Regions from separate parts of the Erwinia sp. 9145 genome, predicted to be linked through region 4. Evidence: predicted binding sites of a transcription regulator. Region 4 holds the regulator's gene; each other region holds the start of a gene.
The links. The regulator CRP, encoded in region 4, controls carbon source genes, mostly activating them, when cyclic AMP is high. The targets are predictions, from matches to a motif close to ATGTGANNNNNNTCACAT.
Positions count from the first base shown of each region.

Region 1: msrB (peptide-methionine (R)-S-oxide reductase MsrB) is a predicted target of CRP. The motif match lies at 5,391-5,408, and genes of this name have one in related genera.
Region 2: glpT (glycerol-3-phosphate transporter) is a predicted target of CRP. The motif match lies at 4,127-4,144, and genes of this name have one in related genera.
Region 3: FA91_RS06310 (ABC-F family ATPase) is a predicted target of CRP. The motif match lies at 4,343-4,360, and genes of this name have one in related genera.

Region 1 is NZ_JQNE01000001.1:2,032,778-2,040,869, forward strand. Features, by position in the region: gene selD (selenide, water dikinase SelD) at 1-699, opposite strand, end outside; gene FA91_RS09885 (NAD(P)H nitroreductase) at 843-1,394, opposite strand; gene sppA (signal peptide peptidase SppA) at 1,580-3,436, shown strand; gene ansA (asparaginase) at 3,520-4,542, shown strand; gene FA91_RS09900 (DUF1315 family protein) at 4,585-4,863, opposite strand; gene msrB (peptide-methionine (R)-S-oxide reductase MsrB) at 4,867-5,271, opposite strand; gene gapA (glyceraldehyde-3-phosphate dehydrogenase) at 5,614-6,609, shown strand; gene FA91_RS09915 (D-hexose-6-phosphate mutarotase) at 6,670-7,545, shown strand; gene FA91_RS09920 (aldo/keto reductase) at 7,555-8,092, opposite strand, start outside.
Region 2 is NZ_JQNE01000001.1:4,219,605-4,227,696, reverse strand. Features, by position in the region: gene metE (5-methyltetrahydropteroyltriglutamate--homocysteine S-methyltransferase) at 1-987, opposite strand, end outside; gene metR (HTH-type transcriptional regulator MetR) at 1,123-2,058, shown strand; gene FA91_RS19870 (DUF1456 family protein) at 2,143-2,613, shown strand; gene FA91_RS19865 (hypothetical protein) at 2,811-3,056, shown strand; gene FA91_RS19860 (carboxylate/amino acid/amine transporter) at 3,115-3,963, opposite strand; gene glpT (glycerol-3-phosphate transporter) at 4,360-5,709, shown strand; gene glpQ (glycerophosphodiester phosphodiesterase) at 5,724-6,773, shown strand; gene yigL (sugar/pyridoxal phosphate phosphatase YigL) at 6,805-7,605, opposite strand; gene pldB (lysophospholipase L2) at 7,669-8,092, opposite strand, start outside.
Region 3 is NZ_JQNE01000001.1:1,264,447-1,272,538, forward strand. Features, by position in the region: gene FA91_RS06290 (efflux transporter outer membrane subunit) at 1-221, shown strand, start outside; gene FA91_RS06295 (Crp/Fnr family transcriptional regulator) at 202-825, opposite strand; gene FA91_RS06300 (sulfatase-like hydrolase/transferase) at 800-2,314, opposite strand; gene FA91_RS06305 (solute:sodium symporter family transporter) at 2,311-4,002, opposite strand; gene FA91_RS06310 (ABC-F family ATPase) at 4,390-5,982, shown strand; gene FA91_RS06315 (sensor domain-containing diguanylate cyclase) at 6,093-7,640, opposite strand; gene moeB (molybdopterin-synthase adenylyltransferase MoeB) at 7,633-8,092, opposite strand, start outside.
Region 4 is NZ_JQNE01000001.1:3,560,835-3,568,926, forward strand. Features, by position in the region: gene FA91_RS16870 (LysE family translocator) at 1-216, opposite strand, end outside; gene FA91_RS16875 (hydrolase) at 301-1,293, shown strand; gene FA91_RS16880 (YheU family protein) at 1,295-1,513, shown strand; gene FA91_RS16885 (phosphoribulokinase) at 1,613-2,482, shown strand; gene FA91_RS16890 (OsmC family protein) at 2,509-2,913, opposite strand; gene crp (cAMP-activated global transcriptional regulator CRP) at 3,213-3,845, shown strand; gene FA91_RS16900 (YccS/YhfK family putative transporter) at 3,904-5,982, shown strand; gene FA91_RS16905 (aspartate aminotransferase family protein) at 5,965-7,200, opposite strand; gene FA91_RS16910 (aminodeoxychorismate synthase component II) at 7,286-7,858, opposite strand; gene FA91_RS16915 (putative adenosine monophosphate-protein transferase Fic) at 7,877-8,092, opposite strand, start outside.

The DNA of each region.
Region 1 (8,092 bases), 1.5 Mb from region 4:
CAGGCCGAAACCGGTGACGTCAGTCATCGCCGTCACGCCGTCAACATCGGCGAACACCGCCCCGGCTTTATTCAGCTGGCACATCACTTCAGTGGCAAGGCCAACATGTTCTGGCTGGAGCAGCGTCCGTTTCTCAGCCGTCGTCAACACGCCGATACCCAGCGGTTTGGTGAGAAACAGCTTGCACCCTGCGCGCGCTGCGCTGTTTTTCTTTACCTTATGCGGATCGATTACGCCGGTTACCGCCAGGCCGAAAATAGGCTCCGGCGCATCGATTGAATGCCCGCCCGCCAGCGAGATCCCCGCGTCGCGGCAGACGTGGCGCCCGCCCTCAATCACCTGCTTCGCCACCGACGGCGGCAGTTTATCCACCGGCCAGCCCAGAATGGCGATCGCCATAATCGGTTTACCGCCCATGGCATAGATATCACTGATGGCGTTGGTGGCCGCGATGCGGCCAAAATCAAAGGGATCGTCAACGATGGGCATAAAGAAGTCGGTTGTGCTGATCACCGCCGTACCGTTACCTGCATCCCAGACCGCCGCATCGTCACGGGTTTCATTACCCACCAGCAGATGGGGATCGTTGAACAACGGGCTGTCGCTGTGCAGGATCTGCTCAAGGACGGCGGGCGAAATTTTGCAGCCGCAGCCGGCGCCATGACTGTATTGCGTCAGGCGAATGGTTTCGTCTTTCATTTTATGGCTCCCATCAGGCATCAACCCGCGACATGGTAGCGCTTAATGCCGACAGTAGTAAGGGCTGAGATATTTTTCCGCCGCCGTTCGCTCATTATCACCACAAAATGCGGGGCCGCTCGCAACCCCTGGGTGCAAAATCTTCAGAAACGGCTGACAAAAGGCGCGGTATCTGGCGGGAGAACGGTGGTGGAAGACTTTAACTGCGGCGTGCCGAGGTAAAGGAAGCCGACGATGGCGTCCTGCTGGCGACAGTTGAACGCATCGCGTACGGCAGCATGTTCCGTCCACGCCCCGCTGCGCCAGACACCGTTGAAGCCCTGCGCCAGCGCGGCCATCTGCATCGCCATGACCGCGCAGCCCGCCGACACTACCTGCTCCCACCGCGGCACTTTATGATCTTCTTCGCAATGCGCCACCACGGTGATGATCATCGGCGCGCGATACGGGGCCTTTTTCGCTTTTTCAATCGCTTTGTCGTCCATCCCGTCCGTGCGGGCTGCCTCTTCGAGCAGCGTGCTGAAACGGTCACGCCCGTCATTTTCAACAATAATGAAGCGCCAGGGCTGTAGCGTGCCGTGATCGGGCGCGCGCATACCGGCACGGAGGATATTTTCGAGTACCTCGCCCGCAGGCGCAGGTTCGCTCAGGCGTGACGCCGAACGACGGTTAACAACCAGATCCAGTGCATCCATTTTTACCTCCTGATAACACGTGTAGTGCGTCCAGGCTAGCACAGGATGATGATTTGTTACAGCATTGCACTTTTTCCTGCTGACAATTTCACCGTCGCTAATTAGGATGTCATCATCACGCTGCGGTTTGGCGAAAAGGCGACAGCGTCTTTCCCTTACCGGGTTTTTATCAAAATGGAGAAGTTATGCGCACTTTGTGGCGAATCATTGCCGGTTTTTTCAAATGGACCTGGCGGCTGTTGAATTTTGTTCGTGAATTTATTCTTAATCTGTTTTTAGTGCTGTTGATTGTGGTGTGCGTGGGGATCTGGTTCCAGGTGAATCGCGCGACGACGCCGGAGCCGGTGACAAAAGGCGCGCTGGTGGTTGATCTCACTGGCGTCGTGGTCGACAAACCCTCCGTTAACAACAAGCTCAGCAAAATCAGCCGACAGCTGTTGGGCGCCAGCAGCGATCGCTTAAAGGAGAATTCGCTGTTTGACGTAGTGGATGCCATTCGTCAGGCAAAGGATGATGCCAACATTACCGGAATGGTGCTCGATCTGCGCGATTTCGCGGGCGGCGACCAGCCATCCTTACAATATATCGGCAAGGCGCTGCGCGAGTTCCGCGACAGCGGCAAGAAAATTTACGCCACCGGCGACAGCTACAGCCAGGCGCAATATTACCTTGCCAGCTTTGCTAATAAAATTTATCTCTCACCGCAGGGCAACGTCGATTTGCACGGTTTTGCCACCAACGGCCTCTACTACAAATCACTGCTGGATAAGCTGAAGGTCAGTTCGCACGTTTTCCGCGTGGGCACCTATAAGTCGGCGGTAGAACCTTTCCTGCGTGACGATATGTCGCCTGCGGCGCGCGACGCCGATGGCCGTTGGGTGGGCGAGCTGTGGCAGAATTTCCTCGGCACCCTGGCTGCTAACCGGCAGATTACCGCCGATCAGGTGTTTCCTGGCGCGCAGGGCGTGCTTGACGGCCTGCAAAAAACCGGTGGCGACACGGCCCTGTATGCCAAAAACGCAAAGCTGGTTGATGAACTGGCCTCACGCGCGCTGGTTGAAAATGAGTTAGGTAAAATCTTTGGCTGGGACGATCGGGCCAACGAGTACAAAGGCACCAGCATTTACGACTATGCCGTGAAGGATAACGGCTCCGCCAATGGCGAAATTGCCGTTATCATGGCAAACGGCGCCATTATCGACGGAGAGGAGACGCCCGGCAACGTGGGTGGCGACACCACGGCAATGCAGATCCGCGAAGCGCGCCTGGACAAGAAAATCAAAGCGATTATTCTGCGCGTTAACAGCCCCGGCGGCAGCGTTACCGCCTCCGAAACCATTCGTGAGGAGCTGGCGGCGGCGAAGGCAGCTAATAAGCCGGTTGTGGTATCAATGGGCGGCATGGCGGCTTCCGGTGGCTACTGGATCTCCACGCCGGCGAATTACATTATCGCCAGTCCGAGCACGCTGACCGGCTCCATCGGCATCTTTGGCGTGATCAATACCGTTGAAAACTCGCTCGACGCTATCGGCGTTCACACCGATGGCGTGGCTACTTCACCGCTGGCCGATGTGGCATTGACCAAAGCATTGCCACCTGAGATGCAGCAGATGATGCAAATCAGTATTGAAAACGGCTACAGAAACTTCCTCGGGCTGGTGGCGAAATCGCGCGGCAAAACGCCGGAGCAGATCGACCAGATTGCGCAGGGACACGTCTGGACCGGCAGTGATGCGAAAGCAAACGGCCTGGTGGATGCATTAGGCGACTTTGACGACGCGGTCACCAAAGCGGCGGAGCTGGCGAAGCTCAACAAGCCGAAACTGAACTGGTATCAGGATGAGCCGGGCTTTATGGACATGCTTTTCAGCCAGGTAGATGTCTCGATTCGTGCCGCGCTGCCTGGCGCGCTGAAGGTTTATCTGCCGGCACCGATGGCCGAAGTGGTGAGCGCAATGAAAAACCAGCCAGGTCTGTTTGATAAGATGAACGATCCGCAAAATCGTTATGCGATGTGCCTGACCTGCGCGCAGGTTAAGTAATCAACGCAGCCCGGCCTCTGGTCGGGCTGCTTTTCCCCCGCTTTACCCTTATACTTCGCCTTTTCGGCAAGCCAGAGTTTTCAATGCAAAAAAAATCTATTTACGTGGCCTATACCGGCGGCACTATCGGTATGCAACGCTCCGAGCACGGTTACATTCCTGTTTCAGGTCACCTGCAATCTCAACTGGCGGCCATGCCGGAGTTTCATCGCGCAGAAATGCCGGATTTTACCATTCATGAATACGCGCCGCTGATTGATTCATCCGATATGACGCCGCAGGACTGGCAGGCGATAGCCGACGATATCCGGCAAAATTATGCGCTGTACGACGGTTTTGTCATTCTCCATGGCACTGACACCATGGCGTTTACCGCTTCTGCGCTCTCTTTTATGCTGGAAAACCTCGGCAAACCGGTAATTGTGACAGGGTCACAAATTCCGCTTGCCGAACTGCGTTCTGACGGGCAGCAAAATCTGCTTAACGCGCTGTTTGTTGCTGCGAATTACCCGATCAATGAAGTCGCCCTTTTCTTCAACAATACGCTTTACCGGGGCAACCGGACCACCAAAGCGCATGCCGATGGTTTCAACGCGTTCGCGTCGCCTAACCTGCCGCCGCTGCTGGAAGCCGGTATCCACATTCGCCGTCTGAACACGCCGCCTGCACCCGGCGGCGCTGGCGAACTGATTGTACACCCGATTACGCCGCAGCCCATAGGCGTGGTGACAATCTATCCGGGCATTTCTGCCGATGTGGTCAGTAACTTTCTGCTTCAGCCGGTGAAGGCGCTGATCCTGCGTTCCTATGGCGTGGGCAACGCGCCACAGAACCCGGCGTTTCTGCGTGAACTGAAAGAGGCGAGCGCGCGTGGCATTGTGGTAATTAACCTGACGCAGTGCATGTCGGGCAAGGTCAATATGGGCGGTTATGCGACCGGTAACGCGCTGGCGCTGGCGGGCGTGGTCAGCGGACACGATCTGACGGTGGAAGCGACGTTGACCAAGCTGCATTTCCTGCTGAGTCAGGATCTGTCGAGTGATGAGGTACGCCGTTTAATGCAGTTGAATCTGCGTGGCGAACTGACGCCGGATGACAAGAATTGAGGATGGACTGAGCGGGCGTCACGCCCGCTGAAGGCGAAGACACTACTGCAAACGGATAGAAGTGACGTTGTCATCATTAATGCCGAACTCTTCCTTAAGCTGCTTTTTTGTTCGGGTGACGATTTCGCCACCCTTACCCACGCTCATGTGCTGCGGCGCGTCGTTATGTCGCGACTGCCACAGCATCACCAGTTGCAGGCTGTTCTCCTTTTGCTCCGGCGTCAACGCCACGCCGTCCGCCCATTTTCCGGTTTCAACCGCCGTTGCCAGCCGCTGATAGACTTCCGGCGTCATGGCGGCAATCATTTCATCAAGTTCCATGGTTCAGCCTTTAATGTTATTGCCATCATCATCGGTGAAGCTTAACGAAGCGGAGTTGACGCAAAAGCGTTCGCCGGTGGGCTGCGGGCCGTCAGGAAATACGTGCCCCAGATGAGCGTCGCAGGTTCCACAGCGGATTTCCGTACGCTGCATGCCATGCGAATCATCTTCCAGGTAACGGATCGCCTCGTCCTGATAAGGCTGATAGAAGCTGGGCCAGCCACAGCCGGACTCGTATTTGCTTTCGGATAAGAACAGCGGCGCGTTGCACACCAGGCAGTGATAAATGCCCTCGCCTTTATTGTGCAGGAGCTTGCCGGAAAAAGGCGGCTCCGTTCCACGCTGCTGCGTAACGTAGTGCTGGATTTCGGTTAAATCGGTTTCAGGTTTCAGGATGTCTTTGGCCATTTTTACCGCTCTCTCGCCGTGTAAATCTGAAAATTTCAGCTACTATTCTAACAAATGCTTAACAAGATCAGGGGAATTTTTTCTTCCAGGCAGAATCTGAAGGCAGCGCGGAAGATAAAATGTGAAGTACATCACTCTTTTTACCTTTCCCCCCTTTATATTTTGTCCGGTCGGCCCAAGATCAGTGCCCAGAAGTCATTGCGAACCGCCTTTTTGGGCAACTATTCCTCGCTGAGGATTTGATTTGCCGCAACAGTTGAAGCGATTCCGCTTGACGCCTGGCAAGGTTTTTGTAATTTTACAGGCAACCTTTTATTCACTAACAAATAGCTGGTGGAATATATGACTATCAAAGTAGGTATCAACGGTTTTGGCCGTATTGGTCGCATCGTTTTCCGTGCTGCTCAGCAGCGTTCTGACATCGAAATCGTTGCCATCAACGATCTTCTGGACGCAGAGTACATGGCTTACATGCTGAAATTTGACTCTACTCACGGTCGTTTCGACGGCACCGTAGAAGTTAAAGACGGCCAGTTGGTTGTTAACGGCAAAACCATCCGTGTTACCGCTGAAAGAGATCCGGCTAACCTGAAATGGGGCGAAATCGGCGTTGACGTTGTTGCTGAAGCAACCGGCATCTTCCTGACCGATGAAACCGCACGTAAACACATTCAGGCAGGCGCGAAGAAAGTCGTTCTGACCGGTCCATCTAAAGATGACACCCCAATGTTTGTTATGGGCGTGAACCACAAATCTTACGCGGGTCAGGAGATCGTTTCTAACGCCTCTTGTACCACTAACTGCCTGGCGCCGCTGGCTAAAGTCATCAACGACAAATTCGGTATCGTTGAAGGCCTGATGACCACCGTTCACGCGACCACTGCAACGCAGAAAACCGTTGACGGCCCATCTCACAAAGACTGGCGCGGCGGCCGTGGCGCTTCTCAGAACATCATCCCTTCTTCTACCGGCGCTGCTAAAGCCGTAGGTAAAGTGATCCCTGAGCTGAACGGTAAACTGACCGGTATGTCTTTCCGCGTACCTACCCCTAACGTTTCCGTGGTTGACCTGACTGCACGTCTGGCGAAGCCTGCTTCTTACAAAGAAATTTGTGAAGCCATCAAAGCTGCCGCTGAAGGTGAACTGAAAGGCGTTATGGGTTACACCGAAGACGAAGTGGTTTCTACCGATTTCAACGGCGAAACCCTGACTTCCGTATTTGATGCGAAAGCCGGTATCGCGCTGAGCGACACCTTTGTTAAGCTGGTTTCCTGGTACGATAACGAAACCGGTTACTCTAACAAGGTTCTCGATCTGATCGCACACATCTCTAAATAAGCGATGTGATGCCATTCTCTGAGGCGACTTCGGTCGCCTTTTTTTATAGCAGGGTGACTCATGAACGAAAAACTCTTCTCGCTCCCCGTTATTGAACAAATCACGCCTTACATTTCTCAACGCCTTGTCGGCGAACTGCCGGTTATTACTATTGTTCATCCAAAGGTCCGCGCCGCAGTCACGCTTCAGGGCGCACAGCTTATTGACTGGCAGCCCGCAGGTGAAGCCCCGGTTATCTGGCTGAGCGAAAAAACCGCCTTTGCCAACGGCAAGGCCATTCGCGGCGGCGTACCAATCTGCTGGCCCTGGTTCGGCCCTGCGGGTGAACCCGCACACGGTTTTGCCCGCAATCTGCCGTGGACGCTTTCCGCCCATGATGAAAACGAAGAGAGCGTGGTGCTGACTTTTGTGCTGGAAAGCAGTGAACAAACAAAGAAACTGTGGCCCCACGACTTTACGCTGCTTGCCCGCTATCGCTTCAGCGATCGCTGCGAAATCGAGCTGGAAGCGCACGGCGAGTTTGAGGCAACGGCAGCGCTGCACAGCTATTTTGCCGTGGCGGATATTGCCGGCGTTGAGGTCAGCGGCCTTGGCAAGCACTACATCGATAAAGTAAACGGCGGTGTTGAAGGCGCGTCCGAAAACGGTAAGCAAACCTATCCGGATCGTGTCGACCGCATTCATACCCAGCCGGAAGACTGTAGCGTGATCGTTGATACGGCAGGCAGGCGCACGCTGGAGATCTATCACCACTACCACAGCGATGTGGTAACGTGGAACCCCGGCCCGGCACTGTCGTGCAGCATGGGCGATATGCCGAATGAAGGCTACAAAACGATGGTCTGCGTTGAGACGGCGCACGTTTCAACGCCGATGATCAGCGCGGCCGAAGCGCCTTCACGCCTGGCGACCACCTTTCGCATTCGTAAAGGCTGATTGCACGCCTTAAACGATATCCAACGGCAATTTACGATCGGGTGCAGGAAAGGCCCGATCGATCGTCTCCCGCTCCGTCCTGGTCAGGGTAATATCAAGCGCAGCGGCGTTTTCCTTTACATGCTGTATTGAACCGGCCTTTGGAATTGCCATCACCCCTTCTTCACGAATGACCCACGCAAGCAGCAGTTGCGCCACGCTTACGCCTTTTTGCCGGGCAATTTCGTTTAATTTTACGTGCGTCATCAGGTCATGCCGTAAACGGCCCGCCTGCGCCAACGGGCAATAGGCCATTACCGGCATCGCCCGCTCACGGCACAGCGGTAAAAGATCGTATTCAATGCCTCTGGAAGCAAGATGGTAAAGCACCTGATTTGCCGCGCAGGCTTCGCCGCCCCGTTCATTCAGCAGCGATTTCATATCGTCGCTGTCAAAGTTGGAGACGCCCCAGCGCCGGATTTTACCCTGCTGCTGGAGAGTTTCCATCGCGCGAATGGTTTCTTCCAGCGGCACGCCGCCGCGCCAGTGGAGAAGGTAGAGATCGAGG
Region 2 (8,092 bases), 660 kb from region 4:
GCTGTGCAACAGTGAACAGGAACTGCCGATCCAGAGCTGCTGACGTTTGCCGATCAGCGGCTGAAGACGCGTAAACCAGCTGCTGAGATCGGCACGCCAGACGTTACGTCCGTTGATCACGCCAACGGAGAGCAGCCAGTCGGTCGGCAGTTTTTCATTCAGTTCAACGATATCATCTTTACCATGCACCAGATCCACATGGAGTCCCTGCACCGGCAGCCCGCGAATGGTATCCAGGTTAGTGCCTGCGCTTTCGAAATAGGTGGTGAGCAGCAGTTTGCTGTCTCCCTGCAATGCGTCATACGCTGGCCGGAAAGCATCCAGCCACGCCTGCGGCAGCTCAAGCACCAGCGCAGGCTCATCAATTTGCACCCACTCAATGCCGCGCGTTGCCAGCTCTGCCAGTAGCTGTTGATAAACCGGCAGGATCTCGTTGAGCAGGCTCAGGCGGTCAAACTGCTCGCCCTTCACTTTGCCCAGCCATAAATACGTAACCGGGCCTAACAGAACAGGTTTCACCTTGTGACCGAGCGCCAGCGCTTCATCCACCTCGTCCAGAATTTGCGTCCAGGTCAGTGAAAACTGCTGCCCTTTGGTGAATTCCGGCACCATGTAGTGATAGTTAGTGTTAAACCATTTGGTCATTTCTGCGGCGGCGGCTGGCTCGCCGGTTGGCGCACGGCCGCGTCCGATGCGGAACAGCGTGTCCAGATCGACAGAGCCATCTTCGTTTTGATGGCGGGCGGGAACGTTGCCCAGCAGCAGGCTGGTAGTCAGCACGTGATCGTACCAGGCGAAGTCGCCAACCGGCAGCAAATCCACCCCCGCGTCCTTCTGCTGTTGCCAGTGGCGAGCGCGCAGCTCGCGGCCGGTCGCCAGCAGGGCTTCCTGCGAACTGTTGCCCGCCCAGTAACTTTCTTGTGCTTTTTTCAGTTCGCGGCGCAGGCCGACGCGAGGGAATCCGAGTGTATGGTTCAGAATAGTCATCAGTGCTTACCTCAGTTACCGCCCGTTGTCGTGGCAATCAGGCTTTTAGACGTCCAGATGTTTACACATCTATAATCCGCAGGTACTGTACTAACCACAAGCGCAAATTGTTCATTGTCGATGTGAAGGACTCTCATGATCGAATTCAAGCACCTGCGAACGCTACAGGCGTTACGAACTACCGGTTCCCTGGCCGCCGCCGCCGCGCAGCTTCATCAAACGCAGTCGGCGTTATCACATCAGTTCAGCGATCTGGAGCAACGTCTGGGCTTTCGCCTGTTTGTACGTAAAAGCCAGCCGCTGCGCTTCACGCCGCAGGGTGAAATACTGTTACAACTGGCCGAGCAGGTGCTGCCGCAAATCCAGCAGGCGCTTCAGGCCTGCCATGAGCCGCATCAAACCACGCTGCGTATCGCTATCGAATGCCATAGCTGCATTCAGTGGCTGACGCCGGCGCTGAACAATTTCCGTCAGAGCTGGCCGCAGGTGGTGATGGATTTTAAATCCGGCGTTACCTTCGATCCGCAGCCTGCGCTTCAGCAGGGCGAACTGGATATTGTGCTGACCTCCGATATTCTGCCGCGCAGCGGCCTGTTTTACTCGCCAATGTTTGATTTCGAAGTGAGGCTGGTGCTGGCGCCGGATCATCCGCTGGCCCGCGCCGATAAGATTTCACCGGAAGATCTGGCGAATGAAGTGCTGATGATCTATCCGGTACAGCGCCAGCGGCTGGATATCTGGCGGCACTTCCTGCAACCGGCGGGCGTCAGTCCCGCGCTGAAAAGCGTGGACAATACATTGCTGCTGATCCAGATGGTGTCTGCCGGAATGGGCGTCGCCGCCCTGCCGCACTGGGTGGTGGAAAGCTTTGAAAATCAGGGGCTGGTGGTTACAAAAACGCCGGGCGAAGGTCTGTGGAGCCGTTTGTATGCCGCTGTGCGCGACGGCGAACAGCGGCAGCCGGTTCTGGACGCGTTTATCCGTTCGGCGCGGCAGCACGCCTGCGAACATCTGCCACGGGTGCGCGATGCGTCTCTTTCCGGCGCGCTCCTGCCGCAAAGCCAAACCTGACCGCAGCGCGTCGGCGGTTTTCCTGTTTATCAACGCATTTGTCTTTATAATGCCCGGATGACCACCATTATCTGACGGGTAAACATGACAAACAACGATGTGCTGCGCAGCGTGCGCTATATGCTTGATCTGAGCGATGCTCAGATAGTAAAGATCCTTGCGCTGGCAGAAAGCCAGGTTGAAGAAGCGGAAGTGCACAGCTTTTTGAAGAAAGATGACGATCCGGCTTTCAGAGCCTGCCCGGACGTGATCATGGGCTATTTCCTGAACGGCCTGATTTTTCAGCGTCGCGGCAAAAGCGAGGACGCGCCTGCGCCGTCCATCGAACGCAAAATGACCAACAATATCATGATGAAAAAACTGCGCGTGGCCTTCGATCTGAAAACTACGGATATCATCGACATTCTGAAGCAGGTTGATTTTGCGGTGGGCCCGGCAGAGATCGGGGCCATTTTCCGTAAACCGGGCCACAAAAACTATCGCGAATGCGGCGATCAGATTTTACGTAATTTCCTCAAAGGATTAACGAAAAGAGTGCGTCCTGCCGTTTCATAATTCTCTCTATATCAGGTGGTGAAATACCACCTGATATATAATTTCAAATGCATTTAAAAATCGAATAATTTCTAATTATTCGTTTCCTCATGCACACTGCTAAATTAATATTTGACTCCGACAATGTCAGAATTTAACCTCTCGAACGAGGTATTTAGCCTCTTAATGAAATTAATGAGTAATAAAAGGATTTTAATATGAGAGAATTAAAAAGTACTGAAATTGAAGCGGTAAATGGCGCAGGTAAAATTCAGGATTCCCTGAGTGATGCTATTGGATCATTTTTCGGAAATATTTTTGAAAGCTTCAAGCCTGCGGCAGAACTGGGGTATACCAAAGAAGATTTCACTGGCGTTGGTAAAGACCTGGGTAATCGTGTTGGCTCATTTGTCGAAAATATTTTCGGTGGCATTGTAGATAAAATTAACGAATGGATTAAATAATATTCGTTATTTTTCGGGAAATAACTGTTTATTTCCCGATTTTATTAAACGTCTGCTTTTATTTTATTACCCACCGTCGATGCACCCACAACGAAGCGCATATTACCGCGCCGCCAATCAGAAAACTTGTCCAGTGCGGCTGCTGCTGCCAGATGGCTAAATTAACCAGAAGACCAGCAGGCACATGCATATTATTCATGATCCCCAATGTCCCGGCATCAACCTGCGTGGCGCCGTAATTCCACATAAAATAGCCCAGCCCGGAAGCCACCACGCCCAGCCAGAGCAGAATGCCCCACTGAAGCGAGGTGGTAGGCAGTTTGTTCGGATTGCCCCACAGAAACCACGCCACCACCGCCACCAGCGCAGCACCCAGATAGAACCAGGAAAAAGCGGTGTGCTGCGGCATGGGCCTCGTCTCCTGCAACCGCTTGTAACCAACCATACCCACGGCAAAACAGATATTTGCTAACTGGACCAGCAGCAGGCCAAACCAGAAGTTATCGCTCACTCTGTCGTAGCGAATGATCGCGGCACCTACTACCGCCAGCAGCGCGCTGGCAGCGTAGCCCAAACGCACGCCACGCCCGCGCAGCAGATCGTAAATCAACGTGATATAGAGCGGCGTCAGTACGGTAAACAGCAGCAGTTCCGAGACGCTGAGATACAGATAAGCCTCGAAACTGATTAAATACATGATGCCAAGCTGGAGCGCGCCCACGGCCATATAGAGCATCAGCGTCGATGGACGATAGCCTCTGGCGCGCAGAAAAGGCAGAAATACCGCCGCCGCCAGCAGCAGTCGCACCAGTACGGAAAAAACGCTGTCCACCTGCCCGGCGAGATAGACGCCAATGAGGCTGAAAGAAAATGCCCACAAAACTGTGGTGACAATCAGTAATGTCACAATGAAGAACCTGCCAGTGAAAAGTGGCGACAGAGTAGCAAAAACCGGCAAATGGCAGAGAACTATTTCGTTGACAAGTGCGCAAACTATAACCTCTCCTGATTTTCTTTTGAGAACATAAACGCGCAGAAGCGAAAAAAGGAGCTTTTACGATTGCGTTTAATAGTGATAAATCTCACATTCTCATGGCTGAGAAGTGAAATATTTTCGTGAAATACGACACACAAACGATCGCTCTGTCATAAATCTGTAACAATTGCGCTCTTCTTCACGGATTCTTTGTTTCTTCTCACTTATTCTGCGCGCGAAATGGAACATTTCATTTCATCTTCACCTGTTTTCTGGCGCGCCGCAGGGCGCATAAAAATAAAACACTATCGTGCCATTGGAGGCCACATGCTCAGTATTTTCAAGCCAGCGGCACATCAGCCGCGCGTCGACGACGGCCGAGTAGATCCGCTCTACCGCAAACTGCGTTGGCAAATCTTCCTGGGGATATTTTTCGGTTACGCTGCCTACTATCTGGTGCGTAAAAACTTTGCGCTGGCTATGCCCTATCTGGTCGAACAGGGCTTCTCGCGCGGCGATCTCGGTTTTGCGCTTTCCGGCATTTCCATCGCCTACGGTTTTTCTAAATTCATTATGGGCTCGGTTTCTGACCGTTCAAACCCACGCGTGTTTCTGCCCGCCGGTCTGATCCTGGCCGGTGCTGTCATGCTGTTTATGGGCTTTGTGCCCTGGGCCACGTCGAGCATTATGGTGATGTTCGTGCTGCTGTTTCTCTGCGGCTGGTTTCAGGGGATGGGCTGGCCGCCCTGCGGACGCACCATGGTCCACTGGTGGTCGCAGAAAGAGCGCGGCGGCATCGTTTCCGTCTGGAACTGTGCGCATAACGTCGGCGGGGGTTTACCTCCGCTACTGTTTCTGCTCGGCATGGCGTGGTTTAACGACTGGAAAGCCGCGCTCTATATGCCGGCTTTCGGCGCGATTCTGGTTGCGCTGATTGCCTTCGCCCTGATGCGCGATACGCCGCAATCCTGCGGTTTGCCGCCCATTGAAGAGTATAAAAATGACTACCCGCCGGACTACGATGAAAAACACGAAGAAGAGCTGACAGCGAAGCAGATCTTCATGCAGTACGTTCTGCCTAACAAGCTGCTGTGGTACATCGCGCTGGCTAACGTGTTCGTTTATCTGCTGCGCTACGGCATTCTTGACTGGTCGCCCACCTATTTAAAAGAGGCGAAGCACTTCGCGCTGGATAAATCGTCCTGGGCTTACTTCCTGTATGAGTATGCCGGCATTCCGGGCACGCTGCTGTGCGGCTGGATGTCGGATAAAGTCTTTAAGGGCAACCGTGGCGCAACCGGCGTGTTCTTTATGGTGCTGGTGACCATCGCAACGGTGGTTTACTGGATGAACCCCGCCGGAAATCCGAATATTGATATGGCTTGTATGATTGTTATCGGCTTTCTGATTTACGGCCCGGTAATGCTGATTGGCCTGCATGCACTGGAACTGGCGCCCAAAAAAGCAGCGGGCACCGCGGCTGGTTTTACCGGCCTGTTTGGCTATCTGGGCGGTTCGGTCGCGGCCAGCGCCGTGGTAGGTTACACCGTCGATGCGTATGGCTGGGATGGCGGATTCATACTGATGATTGGCGGCGGCGTCATGGCGGTTATCCTGCTGATCATGACAATGCTCAGTGAAAACAAGCACAAGCAGCACATCAGTCAGATGAAATAAATAAGGGGAAGTCTATGAAGTTAGCCATGTTAGTGACCGCATTGTTGATCGGTACTTCAGCGGGCGCGCTGGCCGCGCAGGAAAAAATTGTTATCGCTCATCGCGGCGCAAGCGGGTATTTACCTGAGCATTCACTTCCCGCCAAGGCGATGGCCTTCGCGCAGGGAGCGGATTTCCTCGAACAGGATCTGGTGATGACCAGAGACGACCGGCTGGTTGTGCTTCACGATCACTACCTCGATCGCGTCACTGACGTGGCGGAACGCTATCCCGACCGCGCCCGCAAAGATGGTCGCTTTTATGCCATTGACTTCACGCTGGCGGAAATCAAAGGCCTTAAGTTTACCGAAGGCTTCACCGTAAAAGACGGCAAAAAAGTGCAAACTTTCCCTGGTCGTTTCCCTATGGGTAAGTCCGACTTTCGCGTTCATACCTTTGAAGAGGAAATCGAGTTTATTCAGGGGCTGAACCACTCTACGGGCAAAAATATCGGCATTTATACCGAGATCAAAGCGCCGTGGTTTCACCGTCAGGAAGGCAAGGATATCTCTGCGAAGGTACTGGATGTACTGAAGCGCTATGGCTACAGCGGCAAAAGCGATAATGTCTGGTTGCAGTGTTTCGACTACAACGAGCTGAAGCGGATCAAAACGGAACTGGAGCCGAAAAGAGGAATGGATCTGAGGCTGGTACAGCTCATCACCGATACCGACTCAAAAGAGACGCAGGAGCAGAAAAACGGCAAATGGGTCAACTACAGCTACGACTGGATGTTCAAACCCGGCGCGATGAAAACCATCGCGCAGTACGCCGACGGCATCGGCCCGGACTATCACATGCTGATTGCGCCTGGCTCGACAAAAGCGAGAATCCGTCTGACGGATATGGTTCAGGAAGCGCATCAGAACAAGATGGTGGTGCATCCCTATACCGTTCGCGCCGACCAGCTACCGCCCTGGGCTGACAACGTCGATCGCGTCTATGACGTGCTCTATAACCAGGCGCAGGTAGACGGCCTGTTCACCGATTTCCCGGACAAGGCCGTGCGCTTTCTTCATCACTAAACGCATTCCGCCCTCGACTGAGGGCGGAATTTTACACGTTATAAAGCTTGCGCAGGTAAACCGGCACCGCGTTGTCGGCATTAGGCCCGATGACCTCCAGATCCGGCAGGAGATCCTTCAGGCGCTGATGAGAATTACTCATGATGCAGCCTTTGCCCGCCATGGTCAGCATCTCTTTATCATTCATGCCGTCGCCAAACGAAATGCACTCTTTCAGCGAAAAGCCCAGCGTCCGGGAAACCGCATCCAGCGCGTGCCCTTTTGAGACGCCGCCCGCCATCACTTCCAGGCAGGTTGGCAGCGAGAAGCTGACGTTGACGCGATCGCCCCAGCGTGCGATCAGCGCTTCCTCCAGCGGGATCAGAAGTTCAGGTATCGCGCAGGTGAAGAACACTTTGCTGATGCCGTCCGCAGGCAGCGATCCCGGCTGATAAACCTGATAGTTGAAATTTGATTCGCGGAAAAAATCCAGCTCTTCCGGCCGCTGTCGGTTCAGGAACCACTCTTCATCACGATAGATATTGGTAAAAATGTCCTGATGACTGTGATGCAAAGCGAACAGCTCTTCGGCGATGTCTTCGTCCAGGTTATGGCTGAACACCAGTTCGCCCGCGGTGTTATGCACGCGCGCGCCGTTCGAGGTGATCATAAAGGCGTCAATGCCGAGGCTGTCGCGCATTTGACCGACATCGATATAGTGCCGTCCGGTAGCGAAAACAAAATGCACGCCTTTCTGCGTCAGTAGCTGAAGCGTCTCGCGCGCGAAGGGCGACAGGCGGTGATCCGGGGTAAGCAGGGTGCCATCAAGGTCGGAAGCAACAATAGGGTACATAATTCCTCTGATTAATCGGTTGTCGGACAAGTGTCTGAATGACGTGTCTCTGAGTGGTGCAAATCAGTTATGCCGGGCAAAAAAATCGACGATGGCATGTAACGCTTCGGCACGCATGCTGTCTTTTTCGAACAAGATCTCATGACGCGCACCGCTGATCACCTGCGGTTTACCGCCCTCACAGGGCTGACCTGCGGCGGCCATTGTCTGGCAAAACAGATCCTGTGCGCGGTTGTCCACAACCTTGTCTGCGCCAGCCTGCAACAGCAGTAACGGCGTGGAGATCGCCGTTGCCTTACTGAGAATGTTCAGCCCTGCCTGCATCCCTTCACGAACCCAGTGGTAGGTGGGGCCGCCAACCCGAAGCGCGGGATCGTCAGCGTAAAAACGCAGGTTGCGGCGGTAACGTTCGTGGCTGTGAGTCAACATATTGATGCCAAATGGATGCGCCCGCCATCGGCCGGTTCCTAACGCATAGCCGTCACGC
Region 3 (8,092 bases), 2.3 Mb from region 4:
GCTATGGAAAAGGGCTGGCGACGTTTATCGACGCGCTGGATGCACAGCGTCAGCTGGCGCAGGCCACGCAGCAGGCAGCCTCGGCGCGGGTGCAGAGCAGTCTGGATCTTGTTGCGCTGTACAAAGCGCTGGGCGGCGGTTGGGAAACCTATCAGAACGTGACGCTGCCGGACTATTCGGTATTCGGCCCGGCGGAGAGCGTCACTCCCGCAACCGAGTAAAATTTTCAGGAAGCAGAGCCTGCATTTTCAACTCGCGGCTGTGGCGGATAGCGGTTTCCGTTTCACAGCCCGCGTATTCCGCAATTTCCCGCCAGGTAAAATCGTAGCCAGGCCAGCGCTCATACAGCGTACTGATGGCGCGCATCACCCGCTGTCGCGATTTATCGTAAGCCATGCTCGCCATTCGTTTTTCTGCTTCGGCAAGATCGCCCGCCAGCCTGCGCACCATAAACGCGTGCAGCGCGGAATAGTGATTCAGAAAGCGGTCAGGATCGTATGGGGTGATCCGCGTGACGCTGGCGGTACGCTGCACGCGGGAAGAGCAGTGATAATAGCTGTCGCCAAAGAGGCTGCGGTAGCCGAAAAACTCGCCGGGGCAGAAGAGGCGAATCAGACAGACCTTGCCGTTTTCCAGCATGTGATAGAGGCCCACCAGCCCGCTGTGCAAATAGTAAAAGGAGGACGCTTCGTCCTCCTGCGGATAGATACGGGTCTGTTTAGGCAGCGCCTCCAGACGGGTTAACAGTGCGTGGGGTGAGCCTGTCAGGCCCGCAAACAGCGCCGGGCCTGACGTTTCCTCAGAACTTTTGTTTCTTTTCCTCAATCTTCACCCCTTTGGTTGGCAAACCGGTATCGTAGTCGCGCACCACCGGCGAGACCAGATCGTCCGGCTTCGGACGGAATGCCCCCATCCATTGAGCATGTCTGCCAGGCCGCCACGGTCGCATCGCCCAGCGATAGCTACGGAACGGATCGCGGATCCTGTCCATATAATCCAGTAACGTATCATGAAGTGCATCGCGGCGCGCGGCGTAGCGCGGATCGTCGATCACATTGTTCATCTCATCGGGATCCGCCTTGCGGTCATAGAGCTCGTCTTCGTCAAACAGATTGATCACCAGCTTCAGCTCATTAGAAACCCACGCGCGCATCGGTATAAAGCCGCCAAAGCTGTCATGCTCGATTTCATAGCGGTTGAATTCCACCATCACCTCGCGGTGCTGCTCTGTCTGCGTTGACTTGAGCAGCGGCAGCAGGCTTTCGCCATGCAGGGCAGGCGGACGCGGAATGTTGGCGATCTCCAGCAGCGTCGGCAGCAGATCGATATGGCTTATTGGCGTATCAATTTCGCGTACGATCAGGCCGGGGCCGTGAATGATAAAAGGAATACGCGTGATATCGTCATATCCGGCGGAACCCTTGCTGATCAGGCGGTGCGCACCCATCATTTCACCGTGATCCGAGGTATAAATCACCCAGGTGTTATCCCACTCTTCGGGCGTCAGGTGATCCAGCACGCGGCCAATCTGGTCATCAACAAAATCATTACAGGCAAAGTAGAGCGGATGGTGATAGCTCTCGCCGTCAGCAACGGGCGACGGCATCGCTTCGGCCCACAGCCTCTGATGCATCGGTTTGCCCTGTAAATCATCCTTCGCTTTCGCGCCCAGCGGATAATGAAAATCTGCGTATCTGTCGAGATAGCGCGGCGGGCAGGTAAACGGGTGATGCGGTTCATCGTAGGAGAGCACCAGCAGAAATGGCCTGTCGTCCTGCTGACGGCGTTCATCCAGAAAAGCGATAGCGCGATCGCTGATGCGGTAGCCCCAGGTGAAGGCGTCGTCGATAGCGTATGCCTCCAGCTCCTCTTTGCTGTTCAGGCCGTTGCGCCACAGGCTTATCTGATCTTCCGACAGATCGGCAAGATAGTTTGCGCCGTCGTACCAGTACTTTTCGTCCCATTCGGGCGGACAAACGCCGGTACCGAAGTAGTCATGACCGTCCAGATGCCATTTACCGATGTAGCCGGTTTTCCAGCCGCTGTTGTGGAAATAGCTGCCCATGGTGCGCATATTTTTCCCCGGCGCGAGGTTATTGGTCCAGGGGCCGCTCTGACTGGAATAGAGGCCGGTAAACAACCCGGCGCGGGCAGGCGTACAAAGTGGAGCCGTGGTGTAGGCCGAGTTGAATTTCGTGCCGCGCGCCGCCAGGCGATCAATATTATCGGTTCCCAGCGGCAGACCGGTATAGCAGCCCACCATATTCGAGGCCTGCGTATCGGTCATAATAAAAATGATATTGGGCTGTTTCATCGGGTGGTCTCCTGTTTTAAGGGTTTATTGCCGCCGAAAAACGCCAGCCGCAGGCAGATACCTACAACCACGGCACCGGTCAGCCAGCAGAGCCAGGCGGTGTTCCATCCGCCGAAACGGGCAAGAAACGCATAGACAAATACCATGGCGGACACCACTGCCACCGAGGCGATTTTGACATTTTTCCAGGGCGTTAAATCAACAGCGAAGGCGTCTTTAAATTCAAACGGCGTTTCGCGCGGCGCCAGGCGGCCCACGATCAGCATCATCAATACGTTCAGCAGGAAGGTGATCGCCAGTAGATAGAGAAAGTGGATATGCGATTCAAAGACATAGTTGATACAGATATAACTCACGATGCCCATAAACAGGGCAAGCTTTGCAGCCAGCGCCGGAATGCGTGGAAAAAAGAAGCCCATTAATACAATGGTCACCAGCGGCACGTTATAGACGCCGTTAAGCTGTTTCATCCAGCTGTAAAGGCCTTCCGGCGCGTTGGCGATGGTGGGCGCCACCACGATCGACATGATGGTCAGCGCCAGCGCAAAATAGCGCCCGACGGCGACCTGCCGTTCCTGCGTTGCATTTTGGTTGAGCACCCGGCTGTATATGCCATAGCTGAACAGCGTACTGGCGCTGTTCAGAAAGCCGGTAAAGGCGCTGATAATGGCTCCAAAAAGCACCGCGCCAAAGAAACCGATCAAGGGATCGGGCAGAACCTGATTCACCAGCGCCGGATAGGCCATATCCGCCTTCGGCAGATTCTTAAACAGATGCCAGGCGATAACGCCGGGCAGCACCAGAATCAGCGGGTCGAGCATCTTCAGCACGGCAGTATAAATGGCGCCTTTCTGCCCTTCGGCAAGGCTTTTCGACGCCAGCGTGCGCTGTACAATGCCCTGATTAGTACACCAGTAAAAGGTGTTGACGAGGATCAGGCCGGTCAGCGCAGCGCCAAGCGGCACGGGATCGTGCGCGCCACCGATTGAGTTGAGCTTCTCGCCGTGATCGTTTGCCAGCCTGTTTACGCCTGCGATAAAGCTGCCGCCGCCCATCGCCATCAGGCCAAACCAGGGCACCATCAGCCCGCCAGTCACCAGACCGATACCGTTGATCACGTCCGCGACGGCTATCGCCCGCAGCCCGCCAATAATGGCATAGGCGGAGCCGATACAGCCCAGCATCGCCACCATCAGGATCAGCGAGCCGGTCTGGCTCAGACCGGTTATGCCGCTGATATTAAACAGGCTGTTCAGCGCCAGCGAGCCGGAATACAGCACGATGGGAAGAAAGCAGATGCCGGTGGCGATCAGAAAGCAGCAGTCCACAACCAGGCGCGTGGTGCGGTCGTAGCGCTCTTCAATGAAATCGGGAATGGTGGCGATACCGCGTTTGAGGTAACGCGGCAAAAATATCAGCGCCAGCAGCACCAGCGGAATAGCGGACATCACCTCCCAGGCCATCACCGACATGCCGAATTTATAGGCCTGTCCGCTCAGCCCGACCAGCTGTTCGGTAGAAAGGTTGGTGAGCATGAGCGAGGCGGCAATTATGGGGGCTTTAAGCGAGCGTCCTGCAAGAAAGTAACCTTGCTGAGAGTGGACATCGTCCTTTCTCACTTTCCACCAGGTCAGCACGCCAACCAGTACGGTGAAAAAGAAAAACGAGGCAATATGCAGCGTATTCATAGAGTAATCCGTCCGGTAAAGTAATCGCTATTCTTCCCTGCCTTTACGTTGTTGAAACGAAGACAGAATTAACTTCATCATTATTAACAACAATTTATGAAAGGCTAATATCGAGTTGACCTGCTTTATAACCAAAAGGCGGGTCGTTGTTACTGCGCAGGGAGAGCGGCTGTTTGCGCAGTTGCCGGTGGAGCAAGTTGTACTCTTTTCAGGGGGCTGTTTTTATGACGATAGTCATAAGCGACATGGGCTTAACTCACAAAACCATAAGAATATGAGTGTCTCTTCAGCCGTTCAGGCTGTCGCGATGAGGTATTCCCCGGCGTATTTTTTTGGCATAATGCGCGCTGGTTCACACATCCCCCATCGCAAACGAAAGGCAATCCTGTGCTAGTTTCCAGCAACGTCACCATGCAGTTTGGCAGTAAGCCGCTGTTCGAAAACATCTCTGTAAAATTTGGCGGTGGAAATCGCTACGGCCTGATCGGCGCCAACGGCAGCGGCAAATCTACCTTTATGAAAATTCTGGGTGGCGATCTTGTTCCCTCCGCCGGTAACGTCTCCCTCGATCCCAACGAGCGTATCGGCAAGCTACGTCAGGATCAGTTTGCTTTTGAAACGTTCTCAGTGCTCGATACGGTGATCATGGGCCACGGCGAACTGTGGGAAGTGAAGCAGGAACGCGATCGCATCTATGCGCTGGCGGAAATGAGCGAAGAAGATGGCTATAAAGTCGCCGATCTCGAAGTGCTCTACGGCGAAATGGATGGCTACACGGCGGAAGCGCGCGCGGGTGAACTGCTGCTTGGCGTTGGCATTCCGCTGGAGCAGCACTACGGCCCGATGAGCGAAGTCGCCCCCGGCTGGAAGCTGCGTGTTTTGCTGGCGCAGGCGCTCTTCTCCAACCCGGACATCCTGCTGCTCGATGAACCGACCAACAACCTGGACATTGATACGATTCGCTGGCTGGAGCAGGTGCTGAACGAACGCAACAGCACCATGATCATTATTTCGCACGACCGTCATTTTCTGAACATGGTGTGCACGCACATGGCCGATCTGGACTACGGCGAACTCCGCGTGTACTCCGGCAACTACGACGAATACATGACGGCGGCCACCCAGGCGCGCGAACGTCTGCTGTCCGATAACGCGAAGAAAAAAGCGCAGATTAACGAGCTGCAATCCTTTGTCAGTCGCTTCAGCGCAAACGCCTCTAAATCGCGTCAGGCTACGTCACGCGCGAAACAGATCGATAAAATCAAGCTGGAAGAGGTGAAAGCGTCCAGCCGTCAGAACCCGTTTATTCGTTTCGAGCAGGGGAAAAAGCTGTTCCGCAACGCGCTGGAGCTGGAGTCAGTCACCAAAGGCTTCGATCAGGGACCGCTGTTTAAAAACCTCAATCTGCTGCTGGAAGTGGGCGAAAAATTAGCGATCCTCGGACCTAACGGGATCGGGAAAACCACGCTGTTGAAAACGCTGGTGGGCGAGCTGCCTGCTGATAATGGCGCGGTGAAGTGGTCTGAAAATGCCAGCATCGGTTACTACGCACAGGATCACGCGCATGATTTTGCCGACGACCTGACCGTTTTCGACTGGATGAGCCAGTGGAAGCAGGAGAGCGACGACGAGCAGGCGGTGCGCAGCATTCTCGGTCGGTTGCTGTTCAGCCAGGACGACATCAAAAAACCGGCGAAAGTGCTGTCCGGTGGCGAAAAAGGCCGCATGCTGTTTGGCAAACTGATGATGCAAAAACCGAACGTGCTGATCATGGATGAACCGACCAACCACCTGGATATGGAATCCATTGAGGCGCTCAACATGGCGCTGGAGATGTATGAAGGTACGCTGATTTTCGTCTCGCACGACCGCGAATTCGTCAGCTCGCTGGCAACAAGGGTGATTGAAATGTCGCCGGGCAAGCTCAACGACTTTACCGGCAATTACGAAGACTACCTGCGCAGTCAGGGCATCGTTTGATCATCAGCAGGAAGCCGGACGGCTTCCTGTTAGCTTTTTTGACCACGGGCTGTTTTCTGTTTTACTCGCTGGAAAAATAAGTTTGTGGGGTGAGCTTACGCACCCCCGTTTCAGAGCATCTCAACGCGGTTTTTGCCAGCAGTTTTCGCCTGATAAAGCGCTTTATCCGCCTCGCTTATCAGCGCCTCGCGCGACGTATTAGTCGCTTCATCCTCCAGCGCATGCACGCCCACGCTGATGGTCACAATCTTCTCCGCCACGTCGCTGCTCTCGTGAGGGATATTCATCAATGCCACCGCGTCAACCGCCGCCTGTGCATAGCGTAAGGCGCCTTTACGGCCGCTGTCGGGCAAAATCACCGCAAATTCTTCGCCGCCGTAGCGTGCAATCAGGTCGTCAGCACGATGAGGAACCTGCTGCAACGCGCTGGCGATCCGCTTCAGACACTCATCGCCAGCAAGATGCCCATAGGTATCGTTAAAGCGCTTAAAGGAGTCGACATCGATCATCAGCAGCGCCACGGGAGACCGCGCTCTTTCCGCCTGCTCCAGGCTGCTGTCGAGGTAAAGATCAAACTGCCGTCGGTTCGCCAGGCCGGTAAGGCTGTCAACCAGCGCGAGGTTTTGTAGCGCGTGGTTCATCTGCGTGAGCTGATCGCGTACTTCAGCCAGCTCGCGCTGATTCTGAATACTTTTACTCAGGTTACGCAGCAGCAGGTAGCCAAGCATAACAATGGCAAGCAGAAGCAGGATGCACAGGACGATATAAACCAGTACGCCGGTCAGCCACGTCTGCAAAAGCTGTTGCTTGCCATAACCAACCGTCACCACCAGCGGATAGCGCTTCATACTGGCGTAGCCAAACACGCGCTCGACGCCGTCGATGGCCGCTTTATAAATCGCGGTTCCGCTGGCGGATTCTTTCAGCAAATGCGTAAACAGCGGGCTGCTGGAAAGGTTGCGATTGATGGTGTCGTCAGGGGAAGGCCTGGCGTAAAAAAGGTTGCCTTTATCGCTGATCAGCGCCATCAGACCGCGTTCGCCCAGCGTATAGTAGCCAAAAACCTGCCGAAAATAATCAATGCGAATGGTCGCCAGCAGTACGCCGCGAAACGAGCCGTCGCTGTTGTTCAGACGCATTGATAAGGGAATAATCAGCTCACCCGTACTGCGGCTGTGGATCACCTTGCTGATGAGCATGCCCGGATCGGTGTGCGTCATATGGTAGCGGAAATAGTCGCGATCGCTGTTGTTAAAATGTTTTTTTGGCATCTCCGCCGCCGAGGTGACCACCCAGTCCCCATTGGCATCGTAAACAAACAGGCCGTGCAGCTGCGGCAGAGAGGCCTTACGCGTGGAGAGCAGATCGTGCAGATAAACCTGCCGCTCACCATCCAGCCCGATGAGCGTAATGCGGTCGCGCAGATCCTGTAACACCAGCTCCACCTGAAGAAATGAATCTTCCGACTGCTGCGACACGGATTGCGAAAGATTACGTGCGTTGTTTTGCGTATCGTCGAGCATGCGTTGCCAGGTATTATTGACTATCCAGCCATTCACCAACACCACGGCTACGCAGATAACCGATAAAAAGATCAGCAGCATTTTACGTAAATTAAGCATGCTGGTGTCGTTCTGCGCCCGTATCTCTTCACTCATGTTTACCACATACCTCGCAGGCCGGGTCTTTCGCTACCTTCATCTCACGAAACTGAAGCGTCATTGCATCATAGATTAGCAGCTTACCGCTGACGCGCTCGCCATAGTGCGTCAGCAGCCGGATGGCTTCCATCGCCTGAAGCGCGCCAATCACCCCCACCAGCGGGGCCATCACGCCCGCTTCGACGCAGCTGAGGGTTGCGTCGCCGAACAGCCGACTGATGCAGCGATAGCAGGGCGCATCGTCCTGCCAGCTGAATACGTTAATCTGTCCTTCCATGCGGATCGCTGCGCCGGAAACCAGCGGAACGCGATGCCTGAAACAGAGCCGGTTTAACTGCTCGCGTGTGGCTACGTTGTCGGTGCAATCGAGCACCACGTCGTGTTTCTTGAGCAGTTCCGCCATTGCTTCGTCGTTAAGCTGTGCATTAACGCTGCTGAGGGAGAGATGG
Region 4 (8,092 bases):
ATGGAGCGAGGGATAAAGTAAAATCAGACCGCCAATACCGAAGGCCACCATCAGCAGTATCAACTGCATGCCCAGCATGATGCCAAACAACAGCCACAGCGAGCGAAGAAAACCAAAATTCGCGCCGGAGGCGGTGAGTAGCATATTATTAGGGCCGGGTGTAATCGCGGCTACCCACAGAAAGCCCAGCATAGACAAAAAAAGACTCAGTTCCATATGAAACGGGTGCTCCTCACCGCAAATCTGAAATGAACCTGACGAAGCTAGCAATGTGACGGGGATCCTACAAGCCTTTTGAAGATGAATTTTAACAACGTAAATGATGACGCCTTCCGTCCTCTGCCGGGCCTGAGCAATCCCCATCTGCAAACGATGTTGCCGCGTCTGGTGCGCCGTCGGATCTCGCTCATGCCTCACTGGCAGCGGCTGACGCTGCCGGACAGTGATTTTGTCGATCTGGCCTGGAGCGAAGATCCGGCGCAGGCGCGCCATAAGCCGCGCGTGGTGCTGTTTCACGGGCTGGAGGGTAGCGTCCACAGCCCTTATGCCCACGGATTGCTACAGGCGTTTCAGGCACGCGGTTGGCTGGGCGTGGTAATGCACTTTCGCGGCTGTAGCGGCGAACCCAACCGGCTGGCGCGGATCTACCATTCAGGCGAAACCGAAGACGCCAGCTACCTGCTTCAGTGGCTGCGCGACGAGTGGGGCCACGTTCCCACTGCGGCCGTCGGCGTCTCGCTGGGCGGTAATATGCTCGCCTTTCTGATGGGCCAGCAGCAGGAGAGGTGTTTACTTGACGCCGGCGTGGTGATTTCGGCGCCGCTGATGCTGGAACCCTGTAGCGTTAAGCTTGAGCAGGGCTTTTCGCGCGTCTATCAGCGTTATCTGTTAGGCTTGCTAAAGCAAAACGCCGCCCGCAAGCTTCACGCCTGGCCGGGTACGCTGCCGGTGGATTTACCGGCGCTTAAAGCGATGAAAAAACTGCGGGAATTCGACGATGCGATTACGGCACGCGCCCACGGTTTTCGTGATGCGTCCGACTACTATCAACGCTGTAGCGCCCTGCCGCTGCTGCCCGGCGTGGCGAAACCGCTGTTGATTATTCACGCGGCGGACGATCCCTTTATGACCGCCGCGGTGATCCCGCCGCCGGCGATGCTGCCCGCTACGGTGGAGTATCAGCTCACCCGGCACGGCGGACATGTAGGATTTGTAGGCGGCACGCTCTTAAAGCCGCAAATGTGGCTGGAGCAGCGCGTGCCGCAGTGGCTTTCAACCTGGCTGGACAAATGAAATGATTATTCCCTGGCAAGACGTTTCCGCGGAAACCCTTGAAAATCTGATTGAATCATTCGTGCTGCGAGAAGGCACCGACTACGGCGAGCAGGAGCGTTCGCTGGCGCAGAAGGTGGAGGACGTTCGACGTCAGCTCGCCAGCGGCGAAGCGGTGCTGGTGTGGTCAGAACTCCATGAAACCATTAACATTATGCCGCGCGGCAAATTCAGCGAATAGCGGCAAATGCAGCCGCCGCTGTCAGCGGCCCGCGTGACACCTACCGGCGGATCGTGATAACAATGCCGCATTGAAAATTTTTTCAGGGAGTCGTTCGCCATGTCAGCTAAACATCCTGTGATCGCCGTTACCGGCTCCAGCGGAGCGGGCACCACCACCACCAGCCTGGCCTTTCGCAAAATCTTTCAGCAGTTAAATCTGCGTGCGGCAGAAGTCGAGGGCGACAGCTTCCATCGTTTTACCCGGCCCGAAATGGATATGGCGATCCGTAAAGCACGCGACCTGGGCCGACATATCAGCTACTTCGGCCCCGACGCCAACGACTTTCTGCTGCTGGAGCAGACCTTCAGCGAGTATGGCCGCAGCGGCACCGGCCAGTCGCGCAAATATCTGCATACCTACGACGAAGCCGTGCCGTGGAATCAGGTTCCCGGCACCTTCACGCCCTGGCAGCCGCTGCCGGAACCTACCGACGTGCTGTTTTATGAAGGACTTCACGGCGGCGTGGTGACATCGCAGCATAACGTGGCGCAAAATGTCGATCTGCTGGTGGGCGTGGTACCGATTGTCAATCTGGAGTGGATTCAGAAACTGGTGCGCGATACCGGCGAGCGCGGTCATTCACGCGAAGCGGTGATGGATTCGGTGGTGCGTTCAATGGAAGATTACATCAACTTTATTACGCCGCAGTTTTCGCGCACCCATATTAACTTCCAGCGCGTACCGACGGTAGATACGTCTAATCCCTTTGCCGCGCGCGGTATTCCTTCGCTGGATGAAAGCTTTGTGGTGATCCATTTTCAGGCGCTGGACGATATCGACTTCCCTTATTTATTGTCGATGCTTCAGGGATCATTCATCTCGCATATTAATACGCTGGTGGTGCCGGGCGGAAAAATGGGGCTGGCGATGGAGCTGATTATGGGGCCGCTGGTCAAACGCCTTATTGAAGGAAAAAAAATTGAATAAAGCCCCGTTAACCGGAGCATTAAGGTTTATAGCGTATTCACTTCAAAACTGTGGGTAATTTCAACGCCTTTCCCCAACATCAGCGCCACGGAACAATATTTTTCGGCGGAAAGTTCAACGGCGCGAGCAACGGCTTTATCACTCAACGCGTTACCGCTAACGATAAAGTGCAGGTTGATATGGGTAAACAGTCGCGGTGCCTCTTCGCGCCGCGTTGAGGTGAGTTTGACTTCGCAATCAACGACGTCGTGCCGGCCTTTTTGCAGAATGGAAACCACGTCGATCGCGCTGCAACCGCCCGCGGCCATCAACACCATTTCCATCGGGCCTGGCGCTTTATCGCCTGCGTTTCCGTCCATTAACAGCTGATGCCCGGATGAGGATTCTCCCAAAAAAGTCAGACCTTCCACCCATTTGACGCGCGCTTGCATAACCGACTCCTTTAATTCATTCAATTCACATCAGATTACGCGCTGATAACAAAAACGGCAATGCGTCCTGTTTCCCGCTATGCTGAAGCGAGACAACAGAAGACACTCGTTTAAAGCTGTGTTAAAAACAAAGCTGAAACACTCTCGTCAGTACTCTACAAGCGTGACGAAACGGGACGATATAATGAACCCTGCGGGCCTGGACAAATATCCCGATGGGAAACGCTTTACTATTTCAACGCCTGGCAGACAAATCAGCGCCTGCATTCAGGTATGATGACAACAGAGGATAACAGCGAATGGTTCTCGGCAAACCGCAAACAGACCCGACTCTTGAATGGTTCCTGTCACATTGCCATATTCATAAATATCCATCAAAAAGCACGCTGATTCACCAGGGTGAAAAAGCAGAAACGCTTTACTACATCGTCAAAGGTGCGGTCGCCGTGCTGATCAAGGATGAAGAAGGCAAAGAGATGATCCTCTCTTACCTCAATCAGGGCGATTTTATTGGAGAGCTTGGCCTGTTTGAAGAGGGCCAGGAGCGTAGCGCATGGGTTCGTGCGAAGACCGCGTGTGAAGTGGCTGAAATTTCCTATAAGAAATTCCGTCAGCTTATTCAGGTGAATCCTGACATCCTGATGCGTCTCTCTTCCCAAATGGCGCGTCGTCTTCAGGTCACCTCCGAGAAAGTGGGTAATTTAGCGTTTCTTGACGTGACGGGCCGCATTGCCCAAACGCTGCTCAACCTGGCGAAGCAGCCGGACGCGATGACTCACCCGGACGGCATGCAAATCAAAATCACCCGTCAGGAGATTGGTCAGATCGTTGGCTGCTCCCGCGAAACCGTTGGCCGCATTCTCAAGATGCTGGAAGATCAGAATCTGATCTCCGCACACGGAAAAACTATCGTCGTTTACGGCACGCGCTAACCGGCTTTGCTACTCTGGCGCGGCATCCATGCCGCGCCTTTTTATTGGGTACAGCGAAATGTGGCGCAGACTGATTTACCATCCTGAAGTGAACTACGCACTGCGTCAGACGCTGGTGCTCTGTTTGCCCGTGGCAACAGGATGGCTGGCCGGTAGCCTGCAATACGGGCTGCTCTTCTCCCTCGTACCGGCCTGCTGCAACATCGCCGGGCTTGACACGCCGCATAAGCGCTTCTTCAAACGCCTGATCATTGGCGGTTGCCTGTTTGCCTTCAGCAGCTTTCTGATCCAATACCTCGGCGCGCAGGCGGTGCCGCTCCCGGCGATCCTGCTGGTGATGGCGCTGCTGCTGGGCGTCACCGGCGAGATCAGCCCGCTGCACGGCAGGCTGCTGCCCGGTTCGCTGATTGCCGCCATCTTTACCCTCAGCCTCAGCGGTCGCATGCCGATGTGGCAGCCGCCGCTGCTCTACGTGCTTGGCACCATCTGGTACGGCGTCTTCAACTGGTTCTGGTTCTGGCTGTGGAAAGAGCAGCCGATGCGCGAAACGCTCAGCCTGCTTTATCGTGAACTGGCTGCCTATTGCGAGGCGAAATATACGCTATTGACCAGACTAACCGATCCTGATGATGCGCTGCCGCCGCTGCTGGCGCGGCAACAAAAGGCGGTCGATCTCATCAGCATCTGTTATCAGCAAATGCATATGCTGGCCGCCAGTCGCGATAATCACCATAAGCGCCTCACCCGCGCCTTTCAGGTGGCGATGGATTTGCAGGAGCATATTTCGGTCAGCCTGCATCAGCCTGAAGAAGTGCAGAAACTGGTCGGGCAAAGCCATGCTGAAGCGGTGATCCGTTGGAACGCGCAGACCATCGCCGCGCGTCTTCGCCAGCTGGCCGACGATATTCTTTATCACCGGCTGCCGGAGCGTTTTTCAATGGATAAGCAGTTGCAGGCGCTGGAGAAGATCTCACGCCAGCACCCGGACAATCCGGTGAGCAATTTTTGCGCCTGGCACTTCAGCCGCATCGCGCGCGTGCTCCGCACTCAGCGCCCGCTCTATCAACGCGACCTGATGGCGGATCGCCAGCGCCGGTTGCCGCTGCTGCCGGCGATCAAAAGCTACCTTTCGCTGAAATCCGCCGCGCTGCGCACCGCCGCACGTTTCGCGGTCATGCTGGCTTTTGCCAGTTCTCTGGCCCTGTTCTTCGATCTTCCTAAACCTTACTGGATTTTGATGACGGTGATGTTTGTCAGCCAGAACGGCTACAGCGCCACGCGCGTGCGCATCCAGCACCGTGCGCTCGGCACGCTGGCCGGGCTGGTCATCGCCGCCATTACGCTGCGTCTGCATGCGCCGGAGTCGCTGATTCTGTTGGGAATGCTGACCATTACCCTGGCCGGCTATCTGGTGATCCGTAAATTTTACGGCGTGGCGATGATTGGCTTTACCGTCACCGCCGTCTGGTCGCTTCAGTTGCTGTCCCTGAACGGCGCGGACTTCCTGCTGCCGCGCCTGCTTGATACGATAATGGGCTGTCTGATTGCTTTTGGCGGCATGATTTGGCTCTGGCCGCAGTGGCAGAGCGGTCTGCTGAGGCAAAACGCGCACGATGCGCTGGAAGCGTTTCAGGACGCGCTGCAAATGCTGCTGGGCAACGAAGAGGATGCGACAAAGCTGGCCTGGCAACGTATGCGGGTCAATCAGGCGCATAACGCGTTGTTCAATTCGCTGAACCAGTCAATGCAGGAGCCGGGGTTTAATACGCGCTATCTGTCCGATATGAAGCTGTGGGTGACGCACAGCCAGTTTATTGTTGAGCACATCAACGCCATGACGATTCTGGCGCGGGAGCATACCATGCTCACCGCATCGCTGGCGGAACGCTATCTTCAGAGTTGTGAAATCGCCCTTCAGCGCTGCCAGCAGCGGCTGGAATACGACGGCCCCAGCTCCGCCAGCAGCATTCTGGAGGCGCCGGAGGATTTTAACCGCGGCCCGGTGACCATTCTGGAGCGGCACGTCAGGCGCGTGCTGGATCACCTGAGCGTGATGCACACCATTTCGTCGCTGGCGTGGTCCAACCGGCCTCACCACGGAGGCTGGTTGTCACGGCGGTTACGAAAAGGCGCCTGATAAGCCAGGTACGTTGTCGAGCGCTCTGGCAAAGCGCGCCATGCCTTCTTCAATGTCCGCCGGTTCGATCACCAGCGAAGGAGCAAAGCGCAGCACGTCGGTGCCGGCATTCAGGATCATCACGCCTTCGGCGGCGGCGGCATTGAGAATATCGCGCGCTTTTCCGGCATGCTGTGGTTTAAGCGCCGCGCCAATCAGCAGCCCTTTGCCACGGATCTCACTGAACAGATCGCGTTTTGCATCCAGCGCCTCCAGTGCAGCGACAAACTGCGCGCGACGCGTTTCTACGCCGAGCAGCACCTCTTCGGTATTAATGATGTCCAGCGCGGCTTCCGCCACGGCGCAGGCCAGCGGGTTGCCGCCGTAGGTGGTGCCGTGAACGCCCGGCGACATCACGGAGGCAATCTCCTGCGTGGTCATCATGACGCTGACCGGAAAACCGCCGCCCAGCGCTTTCGCCGAGGTCAGAATATCGGGCTTCACGTCGTAGTGCTCATAAGCGAACAGTTTGCCGCTGCGCCCCATGCCGCTTTGCACTTCATCCAGCACCAGCAGCGCCTGATGTTCATCACAGAGCTGGCGCAGCCCCTGCATAAATTCTGGCGTAGCCGGTACGACGCCGCCTTCGCCCTGAATCGGCTCAACCACGATAGCGCAGGTGTGATCGTCGATCACCGCTTTCACCGCCGCCAGATCGTTAAAAGGAACGTGGACGATATCGGCAGGTTTTGGCCCGAAGCCGTCAGAGTATTTAGGCTGACCGCCGACGGTAACGGTAAACAGCGTGCGGCCATGGAAAGCGTTATGAAAGGCGATAATCTTACTTTTATAAGGCGAGTGCCGTTTGGCGGCATAGTAGCGCGCCAGTTTAAACGCGGCTTCGTTGGCTTCCGCGCCGGAGTTGGCAAAGAACACACGCTCGGCAAAGGTAGCGGCAATCAGTTTGCTGGCAAGGCGCAGCGCGGGTTCATTGGTAAAAACGTTGCTGGTGTGCCACAGCGTTTCGCCCTGCTTTTTCAGCGCCTCAACCAGCGCCGGATGGCAGTGGCCCAGCGCGGTGACCGCGATGCCGCCGGAGAAATCAATATACTCCTGGCCCTGCTGATCCCATACGCGGCTGCCTTTGCCCTTCACCGGCACAAACTGCGCAGGCGCAAATACGGGTAAAATCACCTCATCGAAGGTCGCGCGCGTGACCGCAAACTTTTCCTCTGCCATGGAACACCTCGTTTTTTTTATGCTGCAAGTGAAATATTAAGCACAAAATATGAATAAAAAATCACTTAAAGGCAACCACTAACGCTTATTTCAGGAAATTTTTAAGCAGTTGATGCCCCTGCTCGCTAAGAATACTCTCCGGATGAAACTGCACGCCCTCCAGCGGTAAATGTCGATGGCGCAGCCCCATAATTTCATCCGGTTGACCATTACGCAGGGTCCAGGCCGTTACCTCAAACTCCGCCGGTAGCGAATCCGCCGCCACTATCAGCGAGTGATAGCGCGTCACGGTCAGCGGATGCGCTAAGCCGGAAAATACGCCGCCGTCGTTGTGCTCAATCTGCGACGTTTTACCGTGCATGACTTCACGCGCGCGCACCACCTGCCCGCCAAACGCCTGTGCGATCGCCTGATGACCAAGGCAAACGCCAAGAATGGGCAGCTTACCGGCGAAGTGGCGGATGGCCGCCAGCGAAATCCCGGCGTCGTCCGGCGTACAGGGGCCGGGAGAAATCACCAGCCGCTCCGGGCGCAATGCGGCGATCTGCTCAAGCGATATCTCATCGTTGCGCTGCACGCGCACGTCCGCGCCCAGTTCACAAAAGTATTGGTAGAGATTCCAGGTAAATGAGTCGTAATTATCAATAAGTAATAGCATCAAGGTTCCGGGCCACGATCAGCCTGCCGATTCGTCCCGCTCGCTCACCACGCTGGCGAATGCAGCGACCAGCGGATCGAGGTCGCCATCCCAGCTGGCCTGATTGGCCGCTTTCCAGCTTTCGCTGTCGATGCGTTCCCAGCGGATATCGTAACCGGCGTTAAAGACCAGATGTTCGACAAACAGCCGCTGTGCGCGTCCGTTTCCGCGCTGGAAAGGATGCAGGACAGTGAG